3 regions of the Devosia sp. LjRoot16 genome follow, and region 1 is predicted to be linked to each of the others. Evidence: riboswitches for the same ligand, from Rfam matches in the RefSeq annotation. Region 1 holds a riboswitch; each other region holds the start of a gene.

Region 1 (3,886 bases):
TGAAGTCGGCCTTCTGCTCGGCGGTGACTTCGCCGTAGTTGATGATGACGATGACGTCGGGGTTGCGCTCGATCACCGGCTCCCAGCCGATCTCGACCCAGCTCGAGTTCACGTCGTCCATGATGTTGGCGCCGCCGGCGGCTTCGATCAGTGCGGTGGGGATGGCGTAGCGGCCCGCAGTGAAGGGCTTTTCCTCGCCCGAGTCATAGATGAAGACCTTTGGCGGGGTGTCGCGCCTGGGTAGCGTCGCGGTGGAGGCGGCGAGCTCGGACTGGTAACCGGCAACCAGCGCTTCGGCGCGTTCGGAGACGCCGAAGATTTTTCCCAGATTGAGCAGGTCGACATAGAGGTCGTCGATCGCGGCCTTGGGCTTGTCCATGATGTGGATGCAGCTTTCGGTCAGCTCGTAGACCTTGATGCCGAAGGCACCGAGGGTCTCCGGGGTGATTTCGCCGCCGACCTTCATGCCGTAGTTCCAGCCGGCGAAATAGAAGTCGGCATCGGCGCCGAGCAGCACTTCCTTGGTGGGATAGTCAGGCGACAGCTCGGGCAGTTCGGCGACGCCGGCGCGCAGCGTTTCGTCGAGCGTCTTCCATTCCGACACTCCGGTATAGCCGGCCATCGAGCCGGTGAGGCCGAGGGCCAGCATCATTTCGGTGAGGTTGACGTCGTTGGAGACGGCGCGGCTCGGGGCGGCCTCAAAGGTAACGTCACGGTTACAGCTTTTGACGGTGACCGGGAAGCCGGAGGCGAAGGCGCTGGTCGCGGCGAGCGCGACAAGCGGGGCGGCGAGGAGGCTGAGGCGCATGGAATTCTCCCTTAGCGGCGCGGGTCGAGATGGAAGGAAAAGCGGGGGCGGCCGGTAGCCGGATGGCTGTCGATGGCGGTCTCGACGGCAAAGGTCTCCCGGATGGCCTGAGGCGTCAGCGTCTCCAGCGGCGGGCCGAGCGCCGCCTGCCGGCCATCGGCGATGACCAGCACGCGATCGGCATGGGCCGAGGCGAGCGCCAGGTCGTGCAGCGAGACGATGATGGTGGTGGGTAGCGCCGCCAGCAGCGCCAGCACCTCAAGCTGATGGCGGATATCGAGGTGGTTGGTGGGCTCGTCGAGGATCAGCAGATCCGGTTTCTGCACCAGGGCGCGGGCAAGCATGACGCGCTGCTTCTCGCCGCCAGAAAGCGAGGCAAAATCGCGGGCAGCCAGCGGCGCGAGGCCGAGCAGATCGAGGGCGGCTTCGACTGACGCGTAACCGCGCGGTGACCCATCATGCTGATGCGGGGTGAGGCCGAGCTCGATGATTTCGGCGACGCTGAGACCGAAATCCGAGGCCGGCTCCTGCAGCACGGTGGCGATGCGGCGGGCGGTGGCGCGGGGCGGCAGCGACCAGAGGTCGGCGCCATCGAGGCGGACCGTACCGGCGGTGGGGCGGTGGTAGCGGTAGAGGCAGCGCAGCAGGCTGGATTTGCCGGCACCGTTGGGGCCGACCAGCGCCAGCATCTCGCCGGGCGCGACGACAAAGCTCAGATCGCGGACGATCGGGACGCGATGCGACGGCCCCCAGCTCAGGCCTTCGACCGAGAGGGCGGCCGGGCTAGAGCCGACCAGGGATCGGGCAAGCTCCATGGGAGGCCTCCGCGCATAGGCGAGGGCTGACGGGCGAACCGATCAAAATGCGAGCTGCGATGCGTAGTCGTAGCGCCATCGACGTTCCCCTCGGCACACCCCGGCCGGGTTACAGTGAGCTGTCGAGGCAGGTCTCCTGGCTCGCGGGTCACAGCGCCTCCGAACCTTCCCAACCCGTCGGGTCAGTGGTGTCTACGGAAGAGCTCGCCGCTTACAGTTGCGGGGGCAGCCACGGTTTTGCGCCCTGATGGGTACGTCGCACCGTGTTCCCTTTTAATCCCCGTTGGCTTGGCGGCCGCCGAGGAACCTTGAACCGGCGCATAGAGCGTGGACTCGGTGGCGATGTCAATTGGCAGGGAGGTGGTCTCAGAGCATGGCGCTCCGGCGGTGCAGTGATCGCCTTCTCCCCTTGTGGGAGAAGGTGCCCGAAGGGCGGATGAGGGGTTCTCTCCGCGGGCTCCGTCGCTCGTCGCCTACGCTCCGATCGCGCTACACTTCGTTGCGCGGACCCCTCATCCGGCGCTGCGCGCCACCTTCTCCCACAAGGGGAGAAGGCAAGAGGGTGACCATCGCTGACATGCGTGCATTGGCACTGCCGGGAAGTGGCAATCCAAAAGGGATCGCGGACCCGACACCGTGCGGCGGGCCGGGTCCGCGTCGTGAGGGAGGGGAGGCGCCCCGCCTCACGGGCTATCGAGCGTCGCAGCTCGATGGGAGAAATGAACTGAGATGTGCCCCCTCAGTGCCACCGACTCGGCAGCTTAGGAGCAGTGCATCACAGCCCAGCTGACAGAGCGCTGAACGTCGGTTGCAGAAATGGTTCAGAAACCGCATCCGACCGTCCGTTCCCCGGCAAGGCGATTGTGCGGGCAAAAAAAGCTCACGAACCCAGCGATCGGCGCAAAGCCATCAGTCGACATTGTATATTGAATTAGTAGTCTAAAGTCTCATTGCCGAGCATGGAGCGCGGCACCGGGGACCGATGTCGAAATGACCACCGAGGACAGACAGCTCAAACTCGGCGCCTTCATTATGGCGACCGGGCATCATATCGCGGCGTGGCGGCACCCGGATTCGGACGCCGATGCCGGACACAGCATCGACCACTATCGCGGCCTCGCCGAGACGGCCGAGCGCGGCAAGTTCGACCTGGTGTTCGTTGCCGATAGTCCGGCCGGCTGGGATGGCGACAAGGACGCCGAGACGCGCAGCCGAGTCAGCCATTCGGCGCATTTCGAGCCGGTGACGCTGTGGTCGGCGCTGTCGCAGGTGACCGAGCGGATCGGCTTCGTCGCCACGGCGTCGACCACCTATGAGGATCCCTATCTCCTCGCCCGCAAATTCGCCTCGCTCGACCATATCTCGAAAGGCCGCGCCGCCTGGAATGTGGTGACGACCGGCGCCGACGTGTCGAAGAACTTCTCGATTGCTGGCCACCCGGCGCATGCCAACCGCTACGAGCGGGCCGAGGAAGTCGTCGATCTGGTGCTCGACCTGTGGGACTCCTACGAGGATGATGCACTGATCCGCGACAAACAGAGCGGGGTCTTTCTCGACCCTGACAAGGTCCACAAGGTCAATCACCACGGCAAGTTCTTCGATGTCGCCGGGCCGTTGAACGTCGCCCGTTCACCGCAGGGCCGGCCGGTGGTGGTGCAGGCCGGCGCCTCGGAGCCGGGTCGCGAACTGGCGGCGCGCACCGCCGAGGTGATCTTCACCGCCAACCAGACGCTGGAAGATGCGCAGGAGTTCTATTCCGACATCAAAGGGCGGCTCGCCAGGTTCGGCCGCCGGCCGGAACAACTGCTGATCATGCCGGGCATCTTCGCGGTGCTGGGTGGAACGGAGAAAGAGGCGCAGGAGAACTACGAGTTCATCCAGTCGCTGGTGCACCCGACGATCGCCTGGTCGATCCTCAAGCAATATTATGTCGGGGTCGACCTGTCGGGCTACTCGCTCGATGACAAGGCGCCGCCGCTGCCAACCAATACCGAACTCAACAAGAGCCGGCTGAAGCTGGTGTCGGACCTCGCGGCACGCGGGCTCAGCCTGCGGCAGCTCTACCTGTCGCTGGCCACGGCGCGCGGCCACCGGACGGTGGTCGGAACGCCCGAGCAGGTGGCCGACGCCATCGGCGAGTGGTTCCACGGTGGGGCGGCTGACGGCTTCAACATCATGCCACCGGTGCTGCCCACCGGGCTCACCGACTTCGTCGACCAGGTGGTGCCGGTGCTGCAGCGGCGCGGCTGGTTCCGCACCGAAT
Region 2 (3,886 bases), on a different contig from region 1:
ATGGTGTCGAGCTGGGCGTCGGTGACGAGGTCGGCCTTGTTGAGGATCACCATGTCGGCCGCGATCAGCTGATCCTCGAACAGCTCGCCGAGCGGCGTCTCGTGGTCGAGCATGGCGTCGGCGGAGCGGAGCGCGTCGACCGCCTGTTCGTCATTGGCGAAACGGCCTTCGCTGAGCGCCGCGGCGTCGGCGACAGTGACGACGCCGTCGATGGTCACTTCGGACCTGATCTCGGGCCAGTTGAAGGCGCGGATCAGCGGCTGCGGCAGCGCCAGGCCGGAGGTCTCGATGACGATGTGGTCGGGGCGATCCTCGCGTTCGAGCAGCGCCTGCATGGTGGGGATGAACTCGTCGGCGACGGTGCAGCAGATGCAGCCATTGCTCAGCTCGATCATGTCCTCTTCGCGGCAGGTCTCATCGCCGCAGCCGGCGAGGATTTCCTTGTCGACGCCGAGCTCGCCGAACTCGTTGATGATCAGCGCGATGCGCTTGCCCTTGGCATGGGCGAGCAGGTGCCGGACCAGGGTGGTCTTGCCGGCGCCGAGGAAGCCGGTGATGACGGTGACGGGGATCTTTTCGGTCGTGCTCATGCGTGGGCACCTTTCAGGGCGAAGGCGGAAGACCTGGCGAAGCGCTCGTTGAGCCAGCCGAACAGCGGGCCGACGATCAGCCAGAACAGCGCGCCGGTGGCGAGGGTCGCCGCGGCGAAGCTGGTCGCGAGATTGGCGGGTACGCCGGTGGTGTGTTCACCGACCAGTTGCGGCGCGCCGATGACGTGCGGCGCAAGGATCAACACGGCGGCAATGACGATGCCGGTCCAGTTGCGGAGCTTGGCGATGGCGAGGATGCCGGCGCCGGTGGCGAGCGCTGTGCCGACCCACCAGACCTGGCGGGCGACGAGATCGGCAGCGGGCATGCCGGGGAGTTCCGGCGGCAGGCCAAGGGCCGGGGCGAGCTGCAACGCGATGAAGCCACTGAGCCCCCAGATCACGCCATTGCGTGCGGTGATCTCGATGCCGGAAAGCACGGAGACGGCAGCCAGCACGAAGGCGAAGCCGATGCAGCCGAGGAGGTTGGCCAGCACGGTGTAGGCGATGCGCTCGGCGCCATCCTGCGGGGCCCAGGCGTCTTCGTCATGCTCGTGTGCCGGCGCGGCTTCGGCATGGGAATGCTCTGCGGTGCCGGCCTCGTGGCTGTGCTCGGCGACGGCCGGCACCTCGGGGGCGGCGTTCTCAAAAACCTCGGCGGCGAGGATCAGCGGCGCGACGCGCCATTGCTGCACGGCGCTCATGGCCAAGCCGGCTGCGAGTCCGGCAAGGACCGCAGCGAAAAAGATTCGCTGGAAGAGTTTCATCGATGTCTCGTGTGCTTAGAGCTGAGTCAGCTCAATGGCAGGGAAAGCCAAGCGCATGGCGCGTATCGTGCGCGCCATTGTGGACGGCCATGTCACTGGCAAAACCGACGCCGCCGACAAGGACGAAGCCGATAAACAAAGCCAGCACACCTGCGATGAGCCGCTGCGAGACCGAAAGACGGGCGATCGATGCCGTCTGGACCTGAGTATTCATATGCCTGCACCCTCCGTGCGGATGAAATGGGGGATGAACCCCGGTTGCACGCTGGCAGGTCTCCTGACTCGCGGGTCACCGTGGTCTCCGGCCTTCCCAACATCCCAAGGGATGTCAGTGGCATAGTCGGAGGCACTCGCCGCTTACAGTTGCGGGGGCAGCCACGGATTTGGTCCCTGATGGGTACGCCGCACCGTGTTCCCTTTTGATCCCCTCGCCCGAACGGGGTTGAGGAACCAACGTGGGGCTATCGTTACGCCGTGGGAGGGGGCGCGGTCAATCTTCCGCGGCAGCGGAATCGGGGTAGCCGACCGTGACGGTATCGACGCGCGCATCGACCTTTTCGAGCAGCGGCTCGCTCGACGAGATCTGCATATCGCCGGAGATGGCATCGACATTGGGGTCGGCCGGATAGTCGCCGACGGCAAAGCGGACGCTGACCGAGCAGCCACCCTCGGGCGGGGGGAGCTTGCCGCCCTCGAAGCTGGCGGCGCCACCATAATCCCAGAAGAAGCCGTAGAGCTGGAACGGCCCGCCATTCAGGGCTTCGACTTCCTTGACAGTCAGGCCCTGCTTGAGGCCACCCGGCGCCGTGTCACCCGGCGGCACGGTGAAGTAAGCGACGCGCTCGTGCTTTTCCTCGTCCCACCAGCCGAACTCGATGGTCTTGGCGGGATCGTTTGGGAAGATGGTGGTGGCGAGCACGGTAGAGCCCTCGGGGCCCGGGACATCGCCAGTCACCACATTATCCTTGCCGAAGGCTTCGATCAGCCGCGCCTCGGAACTGTCACCGGCGAACGGGCCCTCGCAGACGATGTCGGCAGCCAGGGCGGGCGCCGCCAGCAGCAACAGGGAAAACAGGACCAGCGCACGCATTGTCGACCTCCGTTGACCCGCCGAATCTAGCTGAGCCAGGTGAGTCTGGGCAGGCCTTACGGCGGAAGCTGGGCACGGTCACCGGCCCCACTGCAGTCGTTCGGTCATCTGGTTCTGGATCGCGAGGACCTCCTCGATCACCTCGGTGAGGAGGCGCAGCTCGGCGAGGCTGCGCTTGCCCAGCGCTTCGGCGCCAGCGATCGCCATCGGGGCGTAGGCCTTCTCGATCACCGCGGCAGTGGCCTCGGCGAGCTCCACCAGCACCTTGCGCCGGTCGTGCGGGTCGGGTTGACGGCGGACGAAGTTGCGCGCCTCGAGCCGGTCGATCAGCGAGGTGACAGCAGCCGGGGTGAGGCGGGTGGCACGGGCGATGGCGCTGGCGGTCTGCGGACCGCTGGTGAGGAAGCTGAGGCACAGCCGTTCGGCCGGGCCAAGCTGGAACATCGCTCCCACCTCCTCGTCATACCGCTGTGTCGCCTCCTGCCAGCGCACGATGAGCGTGCCGAGCCGCTGGACCAGCTCCGCCTTCGCGTCGCTTGACGAATTTACTTCGACCATCTAATTATATGCTCATCTAATAATACGACGGACGCATGATATGCGGCGTCGCGCAGGTGAGGCAAGAATGAAAGCACGCATCGGTATCGTTGGCGCCGGCTCCGCTGGGCTCGGCCTGGCCCTGGCACTGGTCAGGCGCGGCTTCGCACCCGTTGTCTTCGAGAAGCGCAGCGAGAAACAGGTGATCGACGAGGGGATTTTCCTGACGCTGGCGCCCAACGGCATGAACGCGCTGCGCGGCTTTGGCCTCGCGGCGGAGGCGCTGCGGCACGGGGTCGAAACGCGCGCCATTGTCCTCCACAACGAACACGGCAGGGCGCTCGGCACCGTCGACTATGCCCGCCATGCGGCACAGTTCGGCGCCCCTTCAGTGACGATCCGGCGCGGCGCGCTGGGCGAAATCCTGTTGGCCGCGGCGCGTGCAGCCGGAGTGCCGATCCAGTTCGAGACGCCGGTAAGCGCGGTCGCCAATCTCGAGACCGAGGTGGCGGCGACGACCGGTGACGGCGTGACGCACAGTTTCGACGTGTTGGTGGGGGCAGATGGCCTGCGCTCCAATGTGCGCAGCCTCACCATGCCCGGGCTGCCGTCACCTGCCTATAACGGCTTGCTGGGGAGCGGTGGCATCGTCGATGTGCCGGATGTGGCGCCGACCGATGGGCGGATGCTGATGACCTTCGGGCGGCGGGCGTTCTTCGGCTACATCAAGGACCCGGGCGGGCCGGTCTACTGGTTCAACAGCTTTCCTGCCGACGAGCAGCAGGCGCGGTTGATCGACCGCCAGGCGGCGACCGGGTATTTCGAGGCGCTGCATCGCAGCGATCCCTCGGTCAACCGGCGGATCATCGCGGCTGCCGCGCCGCAGGTGAGCCGGATCTACCCCG
Region 3 (3,886 bases), on a different contig from region 1:
GCAGCGCGAACCATAGGATTGCACCCAGCCGTTCTTGGTGAAGGCGAAGCCGTCGAGCTGCTCGCCGAAGTACTCCACCATGTCGTTGCGCTCGAACTCGCCATGCACCAGCACGTCGAGGCCGATCCGCTCCTGGATGCGCACCGCCCGCTCGGTCTCCGCCTCGAGGAACCGTTCATAGGTAGCCGCGTCGATCTGCCCGTGCTTGAACGCGGCGCGCTGCTTGCGCACTTCTTGCGTCTGCGGAAACGAGCCGATCGTGGTGGTGGGGAAGGCCGGCAGGCCGAACCGTTGGCGCTGCGCCGCGCGGCGGATGGCGAACGGGCTGGCGCGATTGAGTGGCAGGCTGGCGGCCGCCCTGCCCTTCACCTCGGCGCGATGGATGCGTGGCGATTGCCGATGCGACAGCGCCGCGGCGGCGCTTGCTTCGAACGCCGCCTTGGCAGCCGGACGCCCCTTCTGCATGGCGAGGGTCAGCGCCGACACCTCGCTCAGCTTCTGGGTGGCGAAGGCCAGCCACGACCGGAGCTCAGGGTCGAGCTCGGTTTCTGCCTCGAGATCCACCGGGCTGTGCAGCAGCGAACAGGACGGGGCAACTTCGAGGCGGTCGGGGCCGACGCTGTCCCACGCCTTGTTGACCAGCGCCAGCTGCCGGTCGAGATCGGCCCGCCAGATATTGCGGCCATCGATGACGCCGACCGACAGCAGCTTGTCCGCCGGCAGCGCCTTCAGCACCGCGGGGAGCTGTTCCGGAGCACGGACGAGATCGATGTGCAGCCCGGCCACCCGCAGCCCGGCGGCGAGCTCGGTATTGTCGCCGAGCGCGCCGAAATAGCTGGTGAGCATGATGCGCGGCGCCACCGGCTGCAGCACCTCATAGGCGTGACGGAGCGCCGCCCGTTGCGCCGCGCTGAGGTCGAGCGCCAGGATCGGCTCGTCGATCTGCACCCAGTCCGTGCCGATCGCCTTCAGCGTGCCGAGCAGTTCGGCATAAACCGGCAGCACGGCGTCGAGCAGGGTTAGCGGGTCGAGCCCGTCGTCCTTGGCTTTCGCAAGGCTCAGCCAGGTGACCGGACCGACCAGCACCGGCCGCGTCTCGATGCCGAGCGCCCGCGCCTCGAGCACCTCGTCGACCGCCTTGTTCGAGGCGAGGCGGAACTGCTGGCCGCGATGCAGCTCCGGCACGATGTAGTGGTAATTGGTATCGAACCACTTGGTCATCTCCATCGCCGGCGCCGCGGCGGTACCGCGCGCCATGGCGAAATAGCGCTCGGTGGGGTCGGCAAGGCTCTCGAACCGCGGCGGGATGGCGCCGAGCGTCGCGGTCATGTCGAGCACGTGGTCGTAAAAGCTGAAATCGTTGGACGGGATCACCTCAATCCCGGCGTCGCGCTGCAACTGCCAATGGCGGGCGCGCAGCGCCTTGCCGGAGGCGTCGAGGGCCCCTGCATCGATCGCCCCCTTCCAGTAGGCTTCGAGGGATTTCTTCAATTCGCGATGGAGGCCGATACGGGGAAAGCCGAGATTGGCTGAACGGGTCATGGGGTTTCCGATGCGTGAACGAGCCCGGCGCCGAAAGGCGCGGGCAAAAAAGCTGATCAGGATGGAGCCGGTCGCCGGAGCGTTTTCAGGAAAAGTTGTGAGACTTTTCCGGTTCGAAAGCGCGACAACGAAAGGCCGCCGGTTCAGCGACGCATTCGGAAGTGGTGACGATGGTTCGTCATGGTCTGGTCCTCTCGCCGATCCGCCCGATCGACTGCAAGTGCACAATCACTTCCACGGTAGGTCTCCTGGCTCGCGGGGATCCTGAACGCTCGCCTTCCCGGCTTCTCGCCAGTGGCTCGTTGAGCGCCCATCAACGCCTACAGTTGCGGGGGCAGCTCCAGACTTGGGGACCACCCCGTACCGGATTCCCTGTTATCCCCTTGCGGGGACCATGGACGGGGTGAGGTTGTCGCAGGGATGGGGCGCTGTCAACGGGATATAAAGATTTCTTTATATCCTGCCCATCACAGCGAGCTGGCCGCCCGCGCGAATTCTGTCGCAACCCATTGACGCGAATCCCGAACAGGCACACTACATCTAGTGTGTCGTGGTCACCCGGTTCGCAAGGACGGGTGATAATAGGGAAGCCGGTGCGGGCAATTGCTCCAGTCCGGCGCTGCCCCCGCAACTGTGATAGCCGGCGCTGCCGGCCAGCCAGATACCTGCCACGACAGGTTAGTTCGTCCACGGGCGGGGTGCACCGGTTGGCCGCGAAAACGCCTGGGCCAGATGCGCCTGCGCGCCGTTTCGCGACCTCGGAAAGCCCCGCTACCACTCACGGGGTTACTTGAGGCACATGTCCACCTTAGAGATCGTCCATTCCGACACCGGCCGCCCGGTCGTCGTCACCTCTCCCGAGCCGCACGCGGCCAATGCGCCGGGCTTCTCGCTGCTGAAGCGCAATGGCGGCACAGTACCGTTCGATCAGAGCAAGATTGCCGTGGCGCTGACCAAGGCGTTCCTGGCGGTCGAGGGCAACAAGGCGGCCGCCTCACGCCGGGTGCACGAGATCGTCGAGCAGCTGACCGGCGAAGTGGTGGCGGCTTTGGTCCGCCGGGCCAAGGATGGCCGGGTGTTCCATATCGAGGATGTGCAGGATCAGGTCGAGCTGGCGCTGATGCGCGGCGAACACCAGAAGGTCGCCCGCGCCTATGTGCTCTACCGCGAGGAGCATGCCAAGGCCCGCGCCGACAAGGCGGTGGCGCCCGCCGCGTCCCCCGCGATCCGCATGGCCGATGGCGCGCCGCTCGACGAAGCGCGCCTCGCCACCGTCATCGCCGAAGCCTCTGCCAGCCTCGACGGCGTGGTCGCCGAGACCATCCTCACCGAGACCCGCCGCAACCTCTATGACGGCATTTCGACCGAGGAGCTGGCGCTGGCGCCGATCCTCGCCACCCGCACCCTGGTCGAGACCGAACCCAATTACGCCTATGTCTCGGCGCGCCTGCTCAACGACAAGCTGCGCCGTGAAGCGCTGAGCTTTCTCGCCGGGCGCCCCGACCAGGCGACGCAGGCCGAGATGGCGAGCCGCTATGCCGAGTATTTCCCGGCCTATCTCGAACGCGGCATCGGGCTCGAACTGATCGACCCCGAACTCGGCCGCTTCGACATCGCCCGCATCGCCGCGGCGCTCCGACCCGAGCGCGACCAGCAGTTCCAGTATCTGGGGCTGCAGACGCTCTACGACCGCTATTTCCTCCATGCCGCCGGCACGGTGTTCGAGCTGCCGCAGGCGTTTTTCATGCGCGTCGCCATGGGGCTCGCGGTGCGCGAGATCGACCGCGAAGCCCGCGCCATCGAATTCTACAACCTGCTGTCGAGCTTCGACTTCATGGCCTCGACCCCGACCCTGTTCAACTCGGGCACGCTCCGCCCGCAGCTCTCGAGCTGCTTTCTCACCACCGTCGCCGACGATCTCGACGGCATCTTCAAGGCCGTGAAGGATAACGCGCTGCTCGCCAAATATTCCGGCGGGCTTGGCAATGACTGGACCCCGGTGCGCGGGCTCGGCGCCCATATCAAGGGCACCAATGGCGAGAGCCAGGGGGTGGTGCCGTTCCTCAAGGTGGCCAACGACACCGCCATCGCGGTGAACCAGGGCGGCAAGCGCAAGGGCGCGGTCTGCGCCTATCTCGAGACCTGGCACGTCGACATCGAGGAGTTCCTCGATTTGCGCAAGAACACCGGCGACGACCGTCGCCGCACGCACGACATGAACACCGCCAACTGGGTGCCGGACCTGTTCATGGAACGCGTCGAAGCCGGCGCCGACTGGACGCTGTTCTCGCCCGACGAGACGCCGGACCTGCACGATCTCTATGGCCCCGCCTTCAAGGCGGCC

The links. Region 1 has a riboswitch for cobalamin ahead of ACSQ23_RS17635 (ABC transporter ATP-binding protein). Riboswitches for the same ligand answer to the same signal wherever they lie in the genome.
Region 2: it holds a riboswitch for cobalamin, as region 1 does, so the genes downstream of both, ACSQ23_RS02595 (CbtB domain-containing protein) here and ACSQ23_RS17635 (ABC transporter ATP-binding protein) in region 1, are expected to answer to the same signal.
Region 3: it holds a riboswitch for cobalamin, as region 1 does, so the genes downstream of both, ACSQ23_RS25205 (ribonucleoside-diphosphate reductase subunit alpha) here and ACSQ23_RS17635 (ABC transporter ATP-binding protein) in region 1, are expected to answer to the same signal.

The regions. Positions count from the first base shown of each region.
Region 1 covers NZ_CAXUPH020000003.1:655,789-659,674, reverse strand. The annotation lists gene ACSQ23_RS17640 (ABC transporter substrate-binding protein) at 1-808, opposite strand, end outside; gene ACSQ23_RS17635 (ABC transporter ATP-binding protein) at 820-1,623, opposite strand; cobalamin riboswitch at 1,733-1,949, opposite strand; gene ACSQ23_RS17630 (LLM class flavin-dependent oxidoreductase) at 2,614-3,886, shown strand, end outside.
Region 2 covers NZ_CAXUPH020000001.1:530,951-534,836, forward strand. The annotation lists gene cobW (cobalamin biosynthesis protein CobW) at 1-590, opposite strand, end outside; gene ACSQ23_RS02590 (CbtA family protein) at 587-1,354, opposite strand; gene ACSQ23_RS02595 (CbtB domain-containing protein) at 1,386-1,568, opposite strand; cobalamin riboswitch at 1,605-1,824, opposite strand; gene ACSQ23_RS02600 (hypothetical protein) at 1,845-2,444, opposite strand; gene ACSQ23_RS02605 (MarR family winged helix-turn-helix transcriptional regulator) at 2,523-3,002, opposite strand; gene ACSQ23_RS02610 (FAD-dependent monooxygenase) at 3,070-3,886, shown strand, end outside.
Region 3 covers NZ_CAXUPH020000006.1:244,326-248,211, forward strand. The annotation lists gene metE (5-methyltetrahydropteroyltriglutamate--homocysteine S-methyltransferase) at 1-1,542, opposite strand, end outside; cobalamin riboswitch at 1,764-1,954, opposite strand; cobalamin riboswitch at 2,077-2,229, shown strand; gene ACSQ23_RS25205 (ribonucleoside-diphosphate reductase subunit alpha) at 2,342-3,886, shown strand, end outside.